DNA from 4 places in the Streptomyces sp. NPDC086787 genome. Region 4 is predicted to be linked to each of the others. Evidence: riboswitches for the same ligand, from Rfam matches in the RefSeq annotation. Region 4 holds a riboswitch; each other region holds the start of a gene.
What was found. Region 4 has a riboswitch for cyclic di-AMP ahead of ACIPK3_RS30090 (transglycosylase SLT domain-containing protein). Riboswitches for the same ligand answer to the same signal wherever they lie in the genome.

Region 1 (3,850 bases), on a different contig from region 4:
AAGTCGGCGGCGCCGTACGAGCCGTCGAGGTCCACGCCGGGTATGGACAGGTCGCGGTCCGCCGTCGCGCCGGTCGAGAAGATCACCGCGTCGTAGAACGCACGCAGATCGTCCAGGTTGATGTCGGTGGGGTAGTCGACATTGCCGAAGAGACGGATCTGCGGCTTGTCGAGCACCTGATGGAGCGCCGTGATGATGCCCTTGATGCGCGGGTGGTCGGGGGCCACGCCGTAGCGGATCAGGCCGAAGGGGGCGGGCATCCGCTCGAAGAGGTCGATGGACACACCGGGTGCGGCGGCCACCTCGGACTTGAGCAGGGCGTCGGCGGCGTAGATCCCGGCGGGGCCGGCTCCGACGATGGCTACCCGCAGGGGGCGCGGCATGATCAGGTTCCCTTCGAGAGATCAACAAGCGTCTCGAAGTGGAAGCCTAAACTAAGGCAGACCTAACTTTGTATGCGGGTCCACTCTATGACCTCATAAGCCCACCTTATGAGGGTCCGCGCCCCGAAGGGCTCACGTGTCCCGGGAGTCACGGGGTCATGCGGGCCGCACCACCGCGCGGATCGCCGACTCCCCGGCGCCGTAGATCGACTCCTCCCGGATGAACGCTCCCGGGCCCGGCGCGTGGACCATCATGCCGTTGCCGGTGGAGATGCCGACGTGGGTCGCGTTGTCGAAGAACACGATGAGGTCACCGGCCTGGATCTCGGCCGTCGAGACGGGTGTGCCCGCACCGGCCTGGTCCGCCGCCGAACGCGGCAGCGCGACACCGGCGACCTTCCAGGCGGCCTGGGTCAGGCTGGAGCAGTCGTACGAGTCCGGCCCGGTCGCACCCCAGAGACAGGGCTTTCCGATCTGCGCCCGGGCGAACTCGAGCGCCTTCGTGGCCTTCCCGGCGAATGTCGACTGCGGCACGGCCGCGGGGGCGTACGTCCCGGTGACGGGGACGACGGGCAGGGCGCCGGTGTCGGTGAAGGGGCTCGGGTTGGTGGCGAAGGTGAGGGGGCCGGTGTCGGTCAGGGGGTCCGTGAGGGGGTCGGGGGTCGCGACGGGGGTGTAGACGGCGGTGTCGGGGTAGAGACTTGGGACCGGGCCCGTGACAGGGGCGTACGTTCCGGTGTCGGTGAGGGGGACGACGGGCAGGGCGCCGGTGTCGGTGAAGGGGCTCGGGTTGGTGGCGAAGGTGAGGGGGCCGGTGTCGGTCAGGGGGTCCGTGAGCGGGTCGGGGACGTTCGCGGGGCTCGGCGGAGCGATGGCCGGGACACCGCCGGAGGCGAACGTGTCCGGCGTGCTCGACTGCTGTGCCGGGAACCAGGACTCCCGCACCGGCGGAGCCTCGATCGCGGCGATCGGAGCGGGGTGCCGCAGGGCGTGACGCGACAGCACGTCACTGGCGGCCGCGAGTTTCCGCTGGTTCTCTGCCTTGGCCGCCGCCGGGGAGGGGCGGACGCGGGTCGGCTCCCGCCGGGGTTCGGGCACGGCGGGCAGCGCGGCGGCAGGACTGCCGGGCAACTCGGCGATCGCTCGGCCGCTCGGCAACTCGGCTGTCGCCCGACCCCCGGGCAACTCGGCCACGGCGCGCCCGGGTGCTCCCGCGGTCAGTTCCGGCAGTTCCGGCGCAAGCCCGAGGTCCCGGAGGGCGCGGTCGGTGAGTTCCGGTTCGGCTCCCGGGAGGGCGCCGCCCGACGCTGCCGTGGAACGGCTCCCGGACGTGCGTTGCCGAGGCATCCGGTCCGCGGGGAGCGCGGCGGGGACGGACGGGCCCCGTTTCCCGCGCGCGGTGTCGAACCACTGGCGGGTCATGGCGTCGACACCGGGATCGGCCCCCGCTCCCGCCGGCTTGCGCAGCGGTACCCCTCGGGTCCGCGACCCGGCCGACATGGCACGGGTGGCGTTGAAGTTCCCCGTGGCGTTCTCGGCCCGGTCGTAAAGGGTGTTGATCCGCTGGCGAACCTCGTCGCGGCTGTCCGGCGCCATGGGAGACGTACTCCTTCCGTGCTCCGCCTACCGAGTTAGCTGTCGGGTTCGGGCGGTCGTTTCGTTTCGGAAGGCGTGCCCTACGGCCCTCGCCCGGGCGGGCGGTCGAGCCGATTCACCCCAATGTCGGTTGGGTCCCCGGCTCCGGTCGCCTGGATGGGGCACCGGACTCGGCGGAGGCCACGCGGTTCGGCGGGGTTCGCCGGGGGATGCCGTGAGGCCTGGGCGTCAACCTAGCCAACTTGTGGACCTCGTGTGAAGGTTGAAGCGCGATATGTCCGATACGTATTTGTGATGTTCGCCCGGAGGTTCGGTGTCGAGGTGACGCACAGGAGCGGATTTCCGTTCGGTCGAGGTGAATCCGTGCGACGGCTGAACACCTGTGCCCGGGGATCCGTATGAGGCGGTTAAGGATTTCTGAGGATTTCCATGCCACCCGGATCCGATGAGACGCAGGGGTACTTCGTGGGACGCAACACGCGCAGGCGGCCGACAGGCGCACGACGCGCGACATTCGCAGCGGTCGCGCTGATGCTGGGCGGAGGAGGGCTGATCGCGGCCAACATCTACGCCTCCGCCAGTGAGAGCGGCTCGGACCAGTCGAACGGCAACCGGGTCCTCTCCGGGGGAGCCTGGACGATCAACTGCCCGGACGTGGGGAACCGGCTGACCCAGGTACCGGAAGGGGCCAGGACGGAGGTGGACCGGCAACTCGCCCAGCTCGACCAGCAGATCGCCGCGGCATACCAGCAACTCCAGCAGTCCGCGCAGGAGCAGCGGCAGGAGTCGTGGTCCGCCGACGACAGTGTCATGAACCCGCTGAAGGAGAAGCGGTCCGAGACGATCGACCGCATCGGGGACGCCATCGACCAGGCGGGCGACCGCCCCGAGGGGCTGGACGACCAGGCGGCGTGCACGCTCCAGCCGTCCGGCAACCAGAACCAGCAGAACGGCGACCAGAACCAGGGCGGCGGCGCTCAGGACCAGGGCCAGAACCAGGGCGGCCAGGACCAGGGGCAGAACCAGGGTGGCCAGGACCAGGGCGGTCAAGGCCAGAACAACGGCGGGCAGGCCGGTAACGGCCCGGTGGCCGCGGACTACGCGGACATCAACTCCGTCCAGCCCAACGCACAGGCCCCCGCCCCGCAGGCCGGCGCCTCCCAGGGCAGCTTCAGCAGCAGCTGTGGCGTCAACGCGAACGGCCTGTTCAACTCCGACAACGTGATCGTGGCCCCCGGCGTCTCCAACGGCGCCCACCACTTCCACGACTACGTCGGCAACCAGGCCAACAACGCGTTCGCCAGCGACGACGACCTGGCCAACGGCAAGACCACCTGTGCCGACCAGGGTGACAAGTCGACGTACTACTGGCCCGTGCTGCGCCTGCAGAACGGCAAGCAGGAGCGCGACGCCGGCGCCCCCGGCGGCGGCACCGAGGGCAACGCCGGCGAGATCGTCACGCCCAAGCAGGTCACGCTGACCTTCGAGGGCAACCCGCGTGGCAAGGTCACCGCCATGCCCCGGCTGCTGCGCATCATCACCGGTGACGCCAAGTCGTTCGTGAACGGCCCGGCCAACGCCAACGCGTCCTGGAGCTGCACCGGCTTCGAGGACCGGCAGCTGAAGGACAAGTACCCGATCTGCCCGGACGGCAGTGACGTCGTGCGCTCGTTCAAGTTCCAGAGTTGCTGGGACGGCCGGAACATCGACAGCGCCAACCACCGCACCCATGTCGCGTTCGCCGACGGCGAGGGCAACTGCCCGGGCGGCTTCCAGCCCATCCCGCAGCTCGTGCAGCGCATCGTCTACGACGTCAAGGCGCCGAGCCTCCAGGACGGCGGCAAGACGGTTCCGCTGTTCGCCGTGGACTC
Region 2 (3,850 bases), on a different contig from region 4:
GGCGCCGTCCCCCGAGGGGGCGGTGCGCTGGGCGGCCGACTGCCGTACGGCAGGCCTCGCCGTGGGCTGCTTCCGTCCTCCTTCCGTGCCCGACGGCATCTCACGGCTGAGGCTGACCGCCCGCGCGGACCTCTCCGAGGCCGAGATCGAACGCGCTGTACGTGTCATCGGCGAGGCGCGGCCGTGAGTCCGCACGACACGGCCGTGCACCGCCTGGGCGGACACTGAGTCAGTGGCGGTGGGGCGGCGCTCCGGGGGGTACGGGGGTCAGCGGAGCGCTGCCAGGAAGCCGGTCCAGCTCCCGGCGGAGAACAGCAGCGCCGGCCCGGAGGGGGTCTTGGAGTCGCGTACGGCGAGCAGTCCGGTCAGCGGGCCGGAGCGCGGCCGTGCCGTCTCCACGCAGTTGTTCGCTCCCGTGCTGTAGCTGCTGCGCAGCCAGCGCACGCCGTGCAGCTCGGTACTGGAGGGCAGGTGCCGAGCCAGTGCGGTCATGGTGCCTCCTTACGCGTTATGCGCCGTCGCCCAGCCCGGCGAGGAAATCCATCGATTCCTCGGGTGAAAGGGCGTGGCCCTGAAGGGTTTTGAAGGCCTCGGAGTAGGCCCGGAGGTCGTCCTTCTGTTCGAGATAGAGGCTACTCGTCAACTGGTCGAGAACAACCACGTCCAGATCGGAAGTGCGCGGAAATGACAAAATAACGAAAGGTCCGGTGATGCCGATGTGGGCGCCGGCGGCGAACGGCAGCACCTGAAGCCGTACCTGGGGCAGCCGCGCCGCCTGAGCCAGCCGCTCCAACTGCCCCGCCATCACCTCCGGACCGCCGACCTGCCGGTGCAGCACGGCCTCGTCCAGTACGGCGCTCAGCTTCAGCGGCGGATCCGACCGCAGCACGTCCTGGCGGGCCAGCCGCACCGCCACCAGCGCGTCGAGCCGCTGTTCGGCGTCGTCGCCCGGGCGTACGGCCGCCCTGGTCACCGCACGTGCGTAGGCCGGGGTCTGGAGAAGTCCGGGGACCACCGACGTCTCAAGTGTGCGCATCGTGCTCGCCTGTGACTCCAGGCTGATGAAGTCCCGGTAGGCGGGCGGAAGCACCCCGCGGTAGGCGTGCGACCAGTGGTGTCGGCCGCCCATGTCGTCCGCGCCCGCCAATACCATGATCAGTTCGCGCAGTTGGCGGTCCGTCAGCCCGTAAGCGTCCAGGAGTAACCGCACATCGGCCGGTTTCACTCCACTCGCGCCCGTCTCGACACGGCTTACCTTCGACTGGTGCCAGCCCACCAGCCGGGCCGCCTCACCGCTGGTGAGACCCGCCCCGGTGCGCAGCATGCGCAGTTCGGCGCCGAGTTTCCGGCGGCGCACCGCGGGACCGTTCTGCATGGACTACTCCCTACTCCACCCGGGCCGCCCAAATACGCTCTGCCGTCGCAGAGTTCACCGCATCGAGCGACAGATATATGCACATCTTGGCGGATCGATACCCGTGGCCGGGGCGGTGGTGGCAGTCTGGCGGCGAAGCACCAGTCCGGGACCGTACTCGAACCATCCGCAGCGTGTCGGACTCCGGTCCCGCGTGAAAGGGACGACGTCGCCATGGCAGATCATTTGGAAGCGTCCGTAACTCTGCCGAGCGATCCCGTCTCGGTCGCCGCGGCCCGCTCCTACGTACTGGGAACCCTCGCGGAATGGGGTCTGCCGTCGGACACCGAGGTGGCCGACACCATCCGGCTCATCGTCTCGGAACTCGCCACCAACGCCGTGCAGCACACCTTCGGGCAGTCGCCCACGTTCACGGTGGACATCGTGCTCGACCGCGCGGAGCGGCTGAGCATCGGCGTCACCGACAGTCATCCGCGCTTCCCCAAGCGGCTACCCGCTGCCGTGCAGCAGGACAACGGCCGGGGCATGGTGATCATCCGCTGGCTGACCGCGGAGTGCGGCGGCAGACTCTGCGTCCGGCCCACGCGGGAGGGCGGCAAGACCGTGGCCATCGAACTGCCGTGGACCGTGACCGCCCAGCCGCTGACGGCCGCGGGGCAGCAGGACCCCTGACCGGCGCCGGGAGGCGCCGGGGAGGCGCGGGGGACGGGCCGGGCCCGAGGGGGCGACGCCGCGATGCGAGCCGCCGCCCCCTCGGCGGTTCAGCCGACCCGGCCGTACCAGACGCTCTTCGTCCAGATCTTCTGCAGTCTCACCACGTCCCCGCTCTTCGGGGCGTGCCAGATCTTCCCCTTACCGGCGTAGATCCCCACGTGGTACACGTTGGATCCCGAGTGGAAGAAGACCAGGTCGCCGGCCCTGCGGTGCCCGGACGAGACGTGGTGCGTCTTGTTGTACTGCTGGGCGGCCGTGCGGGGCAGGCTCTTGCCCGCCTTCTTGAACGAGTAGAGCGTCAGCCCCGAGCAGTCGAACCGTCGCGGACCGCTGGCGCCCCACTTGTACGGGGCGCCCTTCTTCGAAGCCGCGATCTGGAGTGCCTTCGTAGCCGTCGTCGCCGCCGCGGCGTCGGACGCCATGCCCGGAACCACGATCGAGCCGCCCACTGCGGCGATGGTCAGGGCCGAGGCCGTACCGGCACGGGCCATGAGCGACGGGACACGATTGAGCGCAGTCATGCGCAACCCTTCGTCAGCCGCCTGTGAAGGATGACCTGTCGGATTCGGGCTGGCGAAGTAGCCCGGCCGCGTTGCCGCGGCTTCACCCCAAGGGACGCTCAGAACGAACAGATGAACCAGCGAACATCCGTTCCGGCGACCCGTCTTGCTTGGGTCCTCCACTCCTGCCGATCCACTCCTGTCGACCGGTCATCCGGGAGGCGGCAGGACTCGGCGTCCACCCGGACCGCCCCGCCGCTGTGGCGGGGGCTTGTCGTCAGACAGGGATCTTCACTCACCCGTGTCCGAAAAACCCAATGGAATCGGGGATTTGTGGGGTTACTCACCACTCACCCGTTCGGGTGGACATTGCTGTGTTCGAGTCATGGTCGAGAGGGCGAACGGCCCCCGGACCAGCGGCGGAGTACCCCACCGTCCGGCTCTGACAGGCGTGTTGCGCAACTCCTACGGGCTCACGAACGGACGCTCGGCTACGCCGTACGGGGGTAAGCCTTCTGGGCCGTTTCAACACCCTTGCGGACGAACGGAAGTCAGCCCGTCCGGCTCGGCGGAACGGTGACCCGGGCGGTTCGGCGCTCCCCGTCCAGCACCCGCATCGCCCGCGCCAGGGTGGCCGCGTGCAGTTCCGACTCACCCCGCCGGTGCATGACGGCCAGCGCGTCGCGCAGCGCCGTCGCCGCGGACACCAGGGCCTGGGCGGCCCGCAGCCCGCTGTACGTGCCCTCCTGCTGCGCCGGGTTGATCCGGCCCAGCAGGTCGACCGCGTCGAGGTAGCGGTCGACGAGTTCGCCCTCGGCCCGGGTCAGGGCGGGCAGCGGCGGCAGTTCCGGCGGCAGCATCGGCGGTCACCTCTCGCCCGGCGCGGTGCGGGACGCCTCGCGGCTCGTTACGACCCCGTCCGCCAGCCCGTACTCCAGTGCGCCCCGCGCGTCGAGGACGAGGTCACGCTCCAGGTCCTCGTGCACCTGCTCCGGGGTGCGCCCCGTGTACCGGGCGAGAAGTTCCTCGAGTCGCGCGCGGACCCGCTCCAACTCCCGGGCCCGGATCGCCAGGTCGCTCGGCTGACCTTCCGTCGGTTCGGGCAGCGACGGCTGCCGCAGCAGCACGCGCGCGCCCGGCAGTACGAACCGTTTGCCCGGCGTACCGGCGGCGAGCAGCACCGCGGCGGACGGGCCGGCCTGCCCGAGGCAGACCGTCTCCACGTCACAGCCGACGTACCGCATCGTGTCGTGGATCGCGG
Region 3 (3,850 bases), on a different contig from region 4:
GAGCGGGCCGGGGCGCCGGTCTTGATCTGGCCGCAGTTGGTGGCGACGGCCAGGTCGGCGATGGTGACGTCCTCGGTCTCGCCGGAGCGGTGGGACATCATGCACTTGAAGCCGCTGCGCTGGGCCAGCTCGACGGCGTCCAGGGTCTCGGTCAGCGAGCCGATCTGGTTGACCTTCACGAGCAGGGCGTTGGCGGTGCCCTCGTCGATACCGCGGGACAGACGCTCCGGGTTGGTGACGAACAGGTCGTCGCCGACCAGCTGGACCTTGTCGCCGAGCTTGTCGGTGATGACCTTCCAGCCGGCCCAGTCGTCCTCGAACAGCGGGTCCTCGATGGAGACGAGCGGGTAGGCGGCCACCAGCTCCTCGTAGTACTCGGTCATCTCGGCGGCCGAGCGGGACTTGCCCTCGAACTCGTACTTGCCGTCCTTGTAGAACTCGGACGCGGCGACGTCGAGCGCGAGCGCGATCTGCTCGCCCGGGACGTAACCGGCCAGCTTGATGGCCTCGAGGATGAGGTCGAGCGCCTCACGGTTGGAGCCGAGGTCGGGGGCGAAGCCGCCCTCGTCGCCGAGACCGGTGGACAGTCCCTTGCCCTTCAGGACCTTCTTGAGGGTGTGGTAGACCTCGGCGCCCCAGCGCAGCGCCTCGGAGAAGGACTCCGCGCCGATCGGGGCGATCATGAACTCCTGGATGTCCACGTTGGAGTCGGCGTGCGAGCCGCCGTTCAGGATGTTCATCATCGGCACCGGCAGCAGGTGCGCGTTCGGGCCGCCCAGGTAGCGGAAGAGGGGCAGGTCGCTGGCCTCGGCTGCGGCGTGGGCGACGGCGAGGGAGACGCCGAGGATGGCGTTGGCACCCAGCGAGCCCTTGTTGTCGGTGGCGTCCAGGTCGAACATCGCCTGGTCGATCAGGCGCTGCTCGGTGGCGTCGTAGCCGACCAGCTCGGGGCCGATCTGCTCGATCACGGCGAGGACGGCCTTCTCGACGCCCTTGCCGAGGTAGCGGTTCTGGTCGCCGTCACGGAGCTCGACGGCCTCGAAGGCACCGGTGGAGGCGCCGGACGGAACGGCGGCACGACCCGTGCTGCCGTCGTCGAGGCCGACCTCGACCTCGACCGTGGGGTTGCCTCGGGAGTCCAGGATTTCCCGGGCTACGACGACGTCGATGGACGGCACGAGCATCTCCTTCTTGGGATGTGACGCTGGAAGTGCGGGGCTGGTGTGCCTTGCGCCTAGAGCCTATCCGTCCCGGGAGCGTCGGCCATCGACCGACCGCCCCATGGACAGGGAGACCGCAGGAACAGGGAGACCGTACACATTGTTCCACGACGGAACAAAGAGGGGCGGCAATTCGCGAGACGGAGCGGCAGTGCGGGAGACACGAACGCGGGAGACAGAACAGAACCCCGCCCCGGTGCGTGCGGGGGAACACGCGCCGGGGCGGGGAGACCGGGGGGGGCGGGGAGCCCGTGGGGACGGGGGTGTCCGTCAGCCCAGGTGCAGCTGCTGACCCGGGTAGATGAGGTCCGCGTCCTTGATGATGTCGTCGTTCCGCTCGAACAGCTTCTGCCAGCCGCCGCGCACCTTGTGCTTCGCGGCGATGGAGCTGAGGGTGTCGCCCTTGACGACCCGGTACTCGCCGTCGCCCTTCTTGACCTTCTCACCGGTCGGGGTGGTGACGGTCTTCGGCTTGGGCTTGGCGGTGTGCTTGCTCGGGGCCGGGCGGTCGACGGAGCGGGAGGCGGCCTTGGGCTCGGCGGAGCGGTCGGCGGACTTCGTGGTGTTAGACGCGGAGCCGCCGGTGTAGGCGGCGCGGGACAGACCCTTGCCGCAGACCGGCCAGGCACCCTTGCCCTGTCCGGCGAGGACCTTCTCGGCGATCTCGATCTGCTGCGACTTGGTCGCCTTGTCGGCGGTGGCGGCGTACTTCGTGCCGCCGTAACCGGCCCAGGTGGAGGCCGAGAACTGGACGCCGCCGTAGAAGCCGTTACCGGTGTTGATCGACCAGTTGCCGCCGGACTCGCACTGGGCGACGGCGTCCCACTCGGAGGCGGTGGCGGCGGAGGCGGTACCGGAGGCCACCAGCGGAGCGGCGACAGCGGCGCCGGTCACTCCGGCGATCGCGATGACGCGAGCGTGGACGGGCCTGGAGGGACGGCGGTGCTTGCCCTTGGCGGAAAACAGCATGTTGGGATCCCCTCACCGACGCCTGCGAGGTGAGCTGTCGGGTTCGGGCCGGTTGAGTTGCCCGGCCACTCCTCCCCCTGGGAGATGTGGCTCCACCCCTAGCCGCCCCGGTCAACTGTCCGGCGCGGCACTTACCTTGGGTCCCCCGCTCCTGCCTGCGGCGCTTGCGCGTCGTCTGTTCCCGTGCGGCCGCTGGCAGGATTCGGCGTTGCGACAGCCGGGGCTCGTGATGGCGAGCGGTCCTGACCGTAGACAGGCGCCCGGGGGATTTTCAAAGACGATCAGGGCTTCTGAGACTCATCCCACACTTTCACCAAACCGGACATTATATGCGAACAAGGGCGCCAACTTGCCCTATTCGCCGTCCGTTTCGGTACCGATTTCCAGGGTCTGACCGGGCATGATGGCGTTCGGGTCGCCTCCGATGGCGACCTTGTTGGCGGCGTAGAGCGCACGCCATCCGCCGTCCACGTCAAGGGAGTCGGCGATGGAGCAGAGGGTGTCGCCGACGCGCACCGTGTAGCTCTGCGAGGCATGTCGGCCCGACGACGCGGGGCCCTGTCCGCTTGCTTCACTTTCGTCCGCACTCGCGCCCCGGTGACGACCGCCGGCCGCGGCACCGGTGTCGACCAGGTTCCAAGACCCGGCCTCCTCGGCCGATTTGTCCGAGTCGGAGGTGGCGCCCTCGGTGGGCGAGCCGTCACCCTCCTGCGAACCGTCCGCCCCGGAAGGTGCCGACTTGTCCGACTTTGCTGAGCCGTCGGAATCGGCGGACCCGGCGGGGTCGCCCTTCTTGTCGGCACCCTCACCCGCGTCGGCGTCCGACGACGAGGAGCCCGGCACCGAGGAGCCCGGCGCCTTGGACGAGTCACCCGAGTCGGGTGAGCCGGAGGGGGTGGAGGGGGTGGAGGGGGTGCCGGAAGCACCAGAAGAACCGGACAAACCGGAAGAACCAGACGAACCCGAGGAGCCGTCCGCGTCGGGCGACGCGGACCCTACGCCCGTGTCCACGTCGACGGACCCGGAGTTCGAGGTGAGCCCGGAGAGTAGAGCGCAGGTGGCCCAGTGGGCGGTGCCCTTGCGGTCGAGGATCCGCTCGGCGACGGCTATCTGCTGCGAACGGCTGGCCTCGTCCGGGCTGGCCGCGTAGTCGAGACCGCCGTACTCGTCCCAGTCGTCCTGGGACAGCTGGAGTCCGCCGTAGTAGCCGTTGCCGGTGTTGGCGCTCCAGGAGCCGCCGCTCTCGCACTCGGCCACCTTGTCCCATGTGGTGCCCTCGGCCGCGCTGGCGCTCGCCGCGCCGAGCAGCGGGATGGCGATGGCGGAGCCGGCCACTCCCGCCGCCACGAGGAGAGCCGGAGCCTGACGGGGGCGACGGTGACGACCGTTCCCGGAGAGCATGCGGAGACCTTTCGCGCGACAGCGGTGACCGGTGCGGCACGCGAAACCCATGTGCCGCACTGACGAGTGAACGTATCCACTGACGATCACTTGTCACAAGTTCATGCCGCGCAGATCACGTGAAGATCACATAGTTGAAGGTTCATCACCTTCGGGCCGGACGGGAGTGAACTCCACCGGCAAGGTGCGCAGCCCCCGCATGATGAGCCCGCCGCGCCACCGCAGTTCGGCCGGATCCACCGCGAGCCGGAGATCGGGGA
Region 4 (3,850 bases):
GATGCCCTCCCGCAGGTCGGTGCCGGGCGTCTTCCCCGACTCGCGCGAGTCGGACGCGATGTCCAGCACGTCGTCGGCCAGCTGGAAGGCGACGCCGAGCCGCTCGCCGTACTGGGTGAGCACGTCCACGACCGTCTCGTCGGCGCCCGACATCATCGCCCCGAACCGGCAGGACACGGCCACCAGCGACCCCGTCTTGCCGCCCAGCACGTCCAGGTAGTGCTCGACCGGGTCGCGGCCGTCGGACGGCCCCGCGGTCTCCAGGATCTGTCCGGTGACCAGCCGCTCGAACGCGAGGGCCTGTACCCGTACCGCCTCGGGGCCGAGGTCGGCGAGGATCTGCGAGGCGCGGGCGAACAGGAAGTCGCCGGTGAGGACGGCGACCGAGTTCCCCCAGCGGGTGTTGGCGCTGTCCACGCCGCGGCGCACCGCCGCCTCGTCCATCACGTCGTCGTGGTAGAGCGTCGCGAGGTGGGTCAGCTCGACGACCACGGCGGACGGGACGACACCCGGCGCGTACGGGTCGCCGAAACGGGCCGCGAGCATCACCAGCAGCGGCCGGAACCTCTTGCCGCCCGCCTTCACCAGATGCTGTGCGGCCTCCGTGATGAAGGGGACCTCGCTCTTGGTGGCTTCGAGCAAACCTTCCTCGACGGCCGCCAATCCGGCCTGGACATCGGCTTCCAGAGCCTGGTCCCGCACGCTCAGCCCGAACGGCCCGACGACGGTCACGAGGGGTCTCCTGTCTGCTGGTGTCTGCCGGTGATCACACGGTTTGTCGATAGGTCGCTGCCACCACTCAAGTCAGCGTATCCGGTCAGGTTTCGATCACCGATAGCGCCCACCGTTACAGCCCGGGCGGTTTCGGATCACGACCGGTATGTTCTTGATCGAATGATATGGATGGATATTTACCCATTCGCCGCAATGCGGACTCACTTACTCCGCCCCTGACGAGTGCCTCGCGCGGACCCCGCGAAACCCCCCGTGACCTGCATGTCCGATTTGCCGTGCTTGTTATTCCGTGAATTGGGTCACGCGGGGCCGATGCCGTCCCGCACCTCCCGGTATCCACCTCCACCCTTCTGTCGCAAGCGAGTTGAGGGTTGGCGGTCGCAAAGGATCAAGTGCCCCATACGCCTCAGATCAAGGTCAAATGGGATGTTCCACGAAACAGGTACTTGATGCCGACATGTGCTGTCGCATAGCTTCCCGGCACGTCGAACGGACGCCGAATCCTGCCACCGTCCGACGCAACCGATCCGCGAACACATTCACGTAGGCAGGAGCGGGGGAACCAGGTAAGTCGCCGGGCCGGACGACACACGTCGCACGGAACGGCTAGGGGTGAAGCCGTACCCCTCCCCTCACGACGGAGGCACGGCCGGGCACCTCCCGCCCGAACCCGACAGCTCACCTCGCAGGCGACGGAGAGGAATATCGCCATGCCCGCTGCCGCTCAGCCCCGACGCACCGCCCGCCTCGTCCGCCGGATCGCCTTCGCCGGCACCGGAGCCGCGGTGCTCACCCTCCCCCTCGTCTGCGCGAACGCCGCCTCGGCCGCCACGACGCCCTCCACCACCCTCGCCGGGTACCCGAACAACCTCGACGGCTGGATCCGCGAGTCCCTCGCGATCATGGCGGAGAAGCACATACCCGGCACGTACAACGGCATCCACAAGAACGTCATGCGCGAGTCGTCCGGCAACCCGAGGGCCATCAACCTCTGGGACTCCAACGCGGCCAAGGGCATCCCGTCGAAGGGCCTGCTCCAGGTCATCGACCCGACGTTCAACGCGTACCACGTGGCCGGAACCTCCTTCGACCCCTACGACCCGGTCGCGAACATCACCGCCGCCTGCAACTACGCCGCCAAGCGGTACGGCTCGATCGACAACGTCAACAGCGCGTACTGAGCGCGTACTGACGGATCCGGGTCAGAAGAGTCTTTCGAGGACGACGGCGACGCCGTCGTCCTCGTTCGACGTGGTGACCTCGTCCGCCACCGCCTTGAGCGCGGGGTGGGCGTTGGCCATGGCGACGCCGTGGGCGGCCCAGTCGAACATTGGGATGTCGTTGGGCATGTCCCCGAACGCGACGGCCTGTTCACGGCTCAGCCCGAGACACTCGGCGGCCAGCGCCAGGCCCGTCGCCTTGGTGACGCCGTGGGGCTGGAGTTCCACGGTCCCGGGCCCGGACATGGTCACCGTCGCCAGTGAGCCCACCGCCGCCCGTGCCGCCTCGGCCAACTCGTCGTCGGACAGGGCGTCATGGCGCACCAGAACCTTGCTGATGGGCGCGACCCACAGCTCGTCGCGCCGTCCGACCCGTACGGCGGGCAGGGCCGGACGGGGCATGCGGTAGCCGGGCTCGATCAGCGTGAGCCCCGCCACCCCGTCCTGGTCGACGGCCGCGTACACCTGTCCCACCTCGGCCTCGATCTTGCCGAGCGCGGTCTCCGCCAGTTCCCGGTCCAGGGTGACCGACCACAACAGGCGGTCCGTGTCGGCGTCGTACAGTTGCGCGCCCTGGCCGCACACCGCCGGCCCCGTGCATCCGAGGTCCGCCAGCAGCGTCCGTACCTTGGGCGCCGGGCGCCCCGTCACCACCAGATGCCGGGCGCCCGCCCGCGCCGCCCGTGCCAGTGCCGCCCGGGACCGCCCGGAGAACGTGTCGTCGCCGCGCAGAAGCGTCCCGTCCAGATCGGTGGCGATGAGCGTATGAACGGGAGGCGCGGCCATGATCCGAGTGTTCCAGAGTGATCAGCGTGACGCGAAGCCCGCCGTACTCCCCGGCCTCCCCGAGCAGTTGCGACCAGGCGGGTGGCACTGCCCAAGAGCGGCCGGCGACCCGTAACGTGTGGCCAGACCACATGGAACGGATGGCCATGCTTGGCACGGATGAGAGCGAGGCAGCACCCCATGCCCCCCTTCGACGTCCCTGAGGGCGACCCCTTCGGCCCGCACAACCTTCCCTACGGCGTGTTCTCACCCCCCGGCGGCGGGGAACGGACCGTCGGCGTCCGCCTCGGTGACCACGTGCTCGACGCGGGCGCGGCGGCGCACGCGCTCGGCTCCCCGTACGCCTCCCTGCTGGCCCGCCCGACCCTGAACCCGCTGCTCGCCGCGGGCCGTACGGCGTGGTCGGACATCCGGCGGGCGCTGACCGCGTGGGTGACCGTGCCCTCGCACCGCGAGGTGATCGAGCCGCTCTTCCACCCGCTGTCCTCGGTGACCCTGCACCTGCCGTTCGAGGTCGCCGACTACGTCGACTTCTACGCGTCGGAGAACCACGCGCGGAACGTGGGACAGATGTTCCGCCCCGACGCCGTCGACACGCTGACGCCCAACTGGAAGCACCTGCCGATCGGCTACCACGGGCGCTCCGGCACCGTCGTGGTGTCGGACACGGACGTCGTACGGCCGTCCGGGCAGCGCAAGGGACCGAACGACCCGGTGCCCGTCTTCGGCCCGTCCGTCCGGCTGGACATCGAGGCCGAGGTCGGCTTCGTGGTGGGCGTGCCCTCGGAGCGCGGCCGCCCGGTGCCACTGGGCGACTTCCGGGAGCACGTATTCGGGCTGTGCCTGCTGAACGACTGGTCGGCGCGGGACATCCAGGCCTGGGAGTACGTCCCCCTCGGCCCGTTCCTCGGGAAGTCGTTCGCCACGTCGGTGTCGGCGTGGATCACCCCGCTGGAGGCGCTGGACGCGGCACGGGTGGCACCGCCGGAGCGCACCTACCCGCTGCTGCCCTACCTCGACGACTCCGGCGACGGCGACGAGGCGGACGGTCCCGGTGGCTACGACCTGCGGATCTCCGTCGCGGTCAACGGGCATGTGGTGGCCGAGCC

Region 1: linked by a shared signal. The riboswitch ahead of ACIPK3_RS07970 (NlpC/P60 family protein) and the one ahead of ACIPK3_RS30090 (transglycosylase SLT domain-containing protein) in region 4 are both predicted to bind cyclic di-AMP.
Region 2: linked by a shared signal. The riboswitch ahead of ACIPK3_RS24750 (C40 family peptidase) and the one ahead of ACIPK3_RS30090 (transglycosylase SLT domain-containing protein) in region 4 are both predicted to bind cyclic di-AMP.
Region 3: linked by a shared signal. The riboswitch ahead of ACIPK3_RS16100 (transglycosylase family protein) and the one ahead of ACIPK3_RS30090 (transglycosylase SLT domain-containing protein) in region 4 are both predicted to bind cyclic di-AMP.

Annotation. Positions count from the first base shown of each region.
Region 1 is NZ_JBIVBC010000002.1:381,401-385,250, forward strand. Features, by position in the region: gene ACIPK3_RS07965 (FAD-dependent oxidoreductase) at 1-383, opposite strand, end outside; gene ACIPK3_RS07970 (NlpC/P60 family protein) at 540-1,979, opposite strand; cyclic di-AMP (ydaO/yuaA leader) riboswitch at 1,988-2,165, opposite strand; gene ACIPK3_RS07975 (DUF1996 domain-containing protein) at 2,511-3,850, shown strand, end outside.
Region 2 is NZ_JBIVBC010000011.1:187,801-191,650, forward strand. Features, by position in the region: gene ACIPK3_RS24730 (8-amino-7-oxononanoate synthase) at 1-187, shown strand, start outside; gene ACIPK3_RS24735 (DUF397 domain-containing protein) at 268-492, opposite strand; gene ACIPK3_RS24740 (helix-turn-helix domain-containing protein) at 509-1,375, opposite strand; gene ACIPK3_RS24745 (ATP-binding protein) at 1,589-2,047, shown strand; gene ACIPK3_RS24750 (C40 family peptidase) at 2,137-2,610, opposite strand; cyclic di-AMP (ydaO/yuaA leader) riboswitch at 2,614-2,836, opposite strand; gene ACIPK3_RS24755 (hypothetical protein) at 3,141-3,449, opposite strand; gene ACIPK3_RS24760 (ATP-dependent Clp protease proteolytic subunit) at 3,456-3,850, opposite strand, start outside.
Region 3 is NZ_JBIVBC010000005.1:399,322-403,171, reverse strand. Features, by position in the region: gene eno (phosphopyruvate hydratase) at 1-1,184, opposite strand, end outside; gene ACIPK3_RS16100 (transglycosylase family protein) at 1,491-2,189, opposite strand; cyclic di-AMP (ydaO/yuaA leader) riboswitch at 2,194-2,362, opposite strand; gene ACIPK3_RS16095 (transglycosylase family protein) at 2,544-3,590, opposite strand; gene ACIPK3_RS16090 (cytochrome P450) at 3,717-3,850, opposite strand, start outside.
Region 4 is NZ_JBIVBC010000018.1:94,481-98,330, reverse strand. Features, by position in the region: gene ACIPK3_RS30095 (polyprenyl synthetase family protein) at 1-732, opposite strand, end outside; cyclic di-AMP (ydaO/yuaA leader) riboswitch at 1,220-1,440, shown strand; gene ACIPK3_RS30090 (transglycosylase SLT domain-containing protein) at 1,446-1,916, shown strand; gene ACIPK3_RS30085 (HAD family hydrolase) at 1,938-2,741, opposite strand; gene fahA (fumarylacetoacetase) at 2,922-3,850, shown strand, end outside.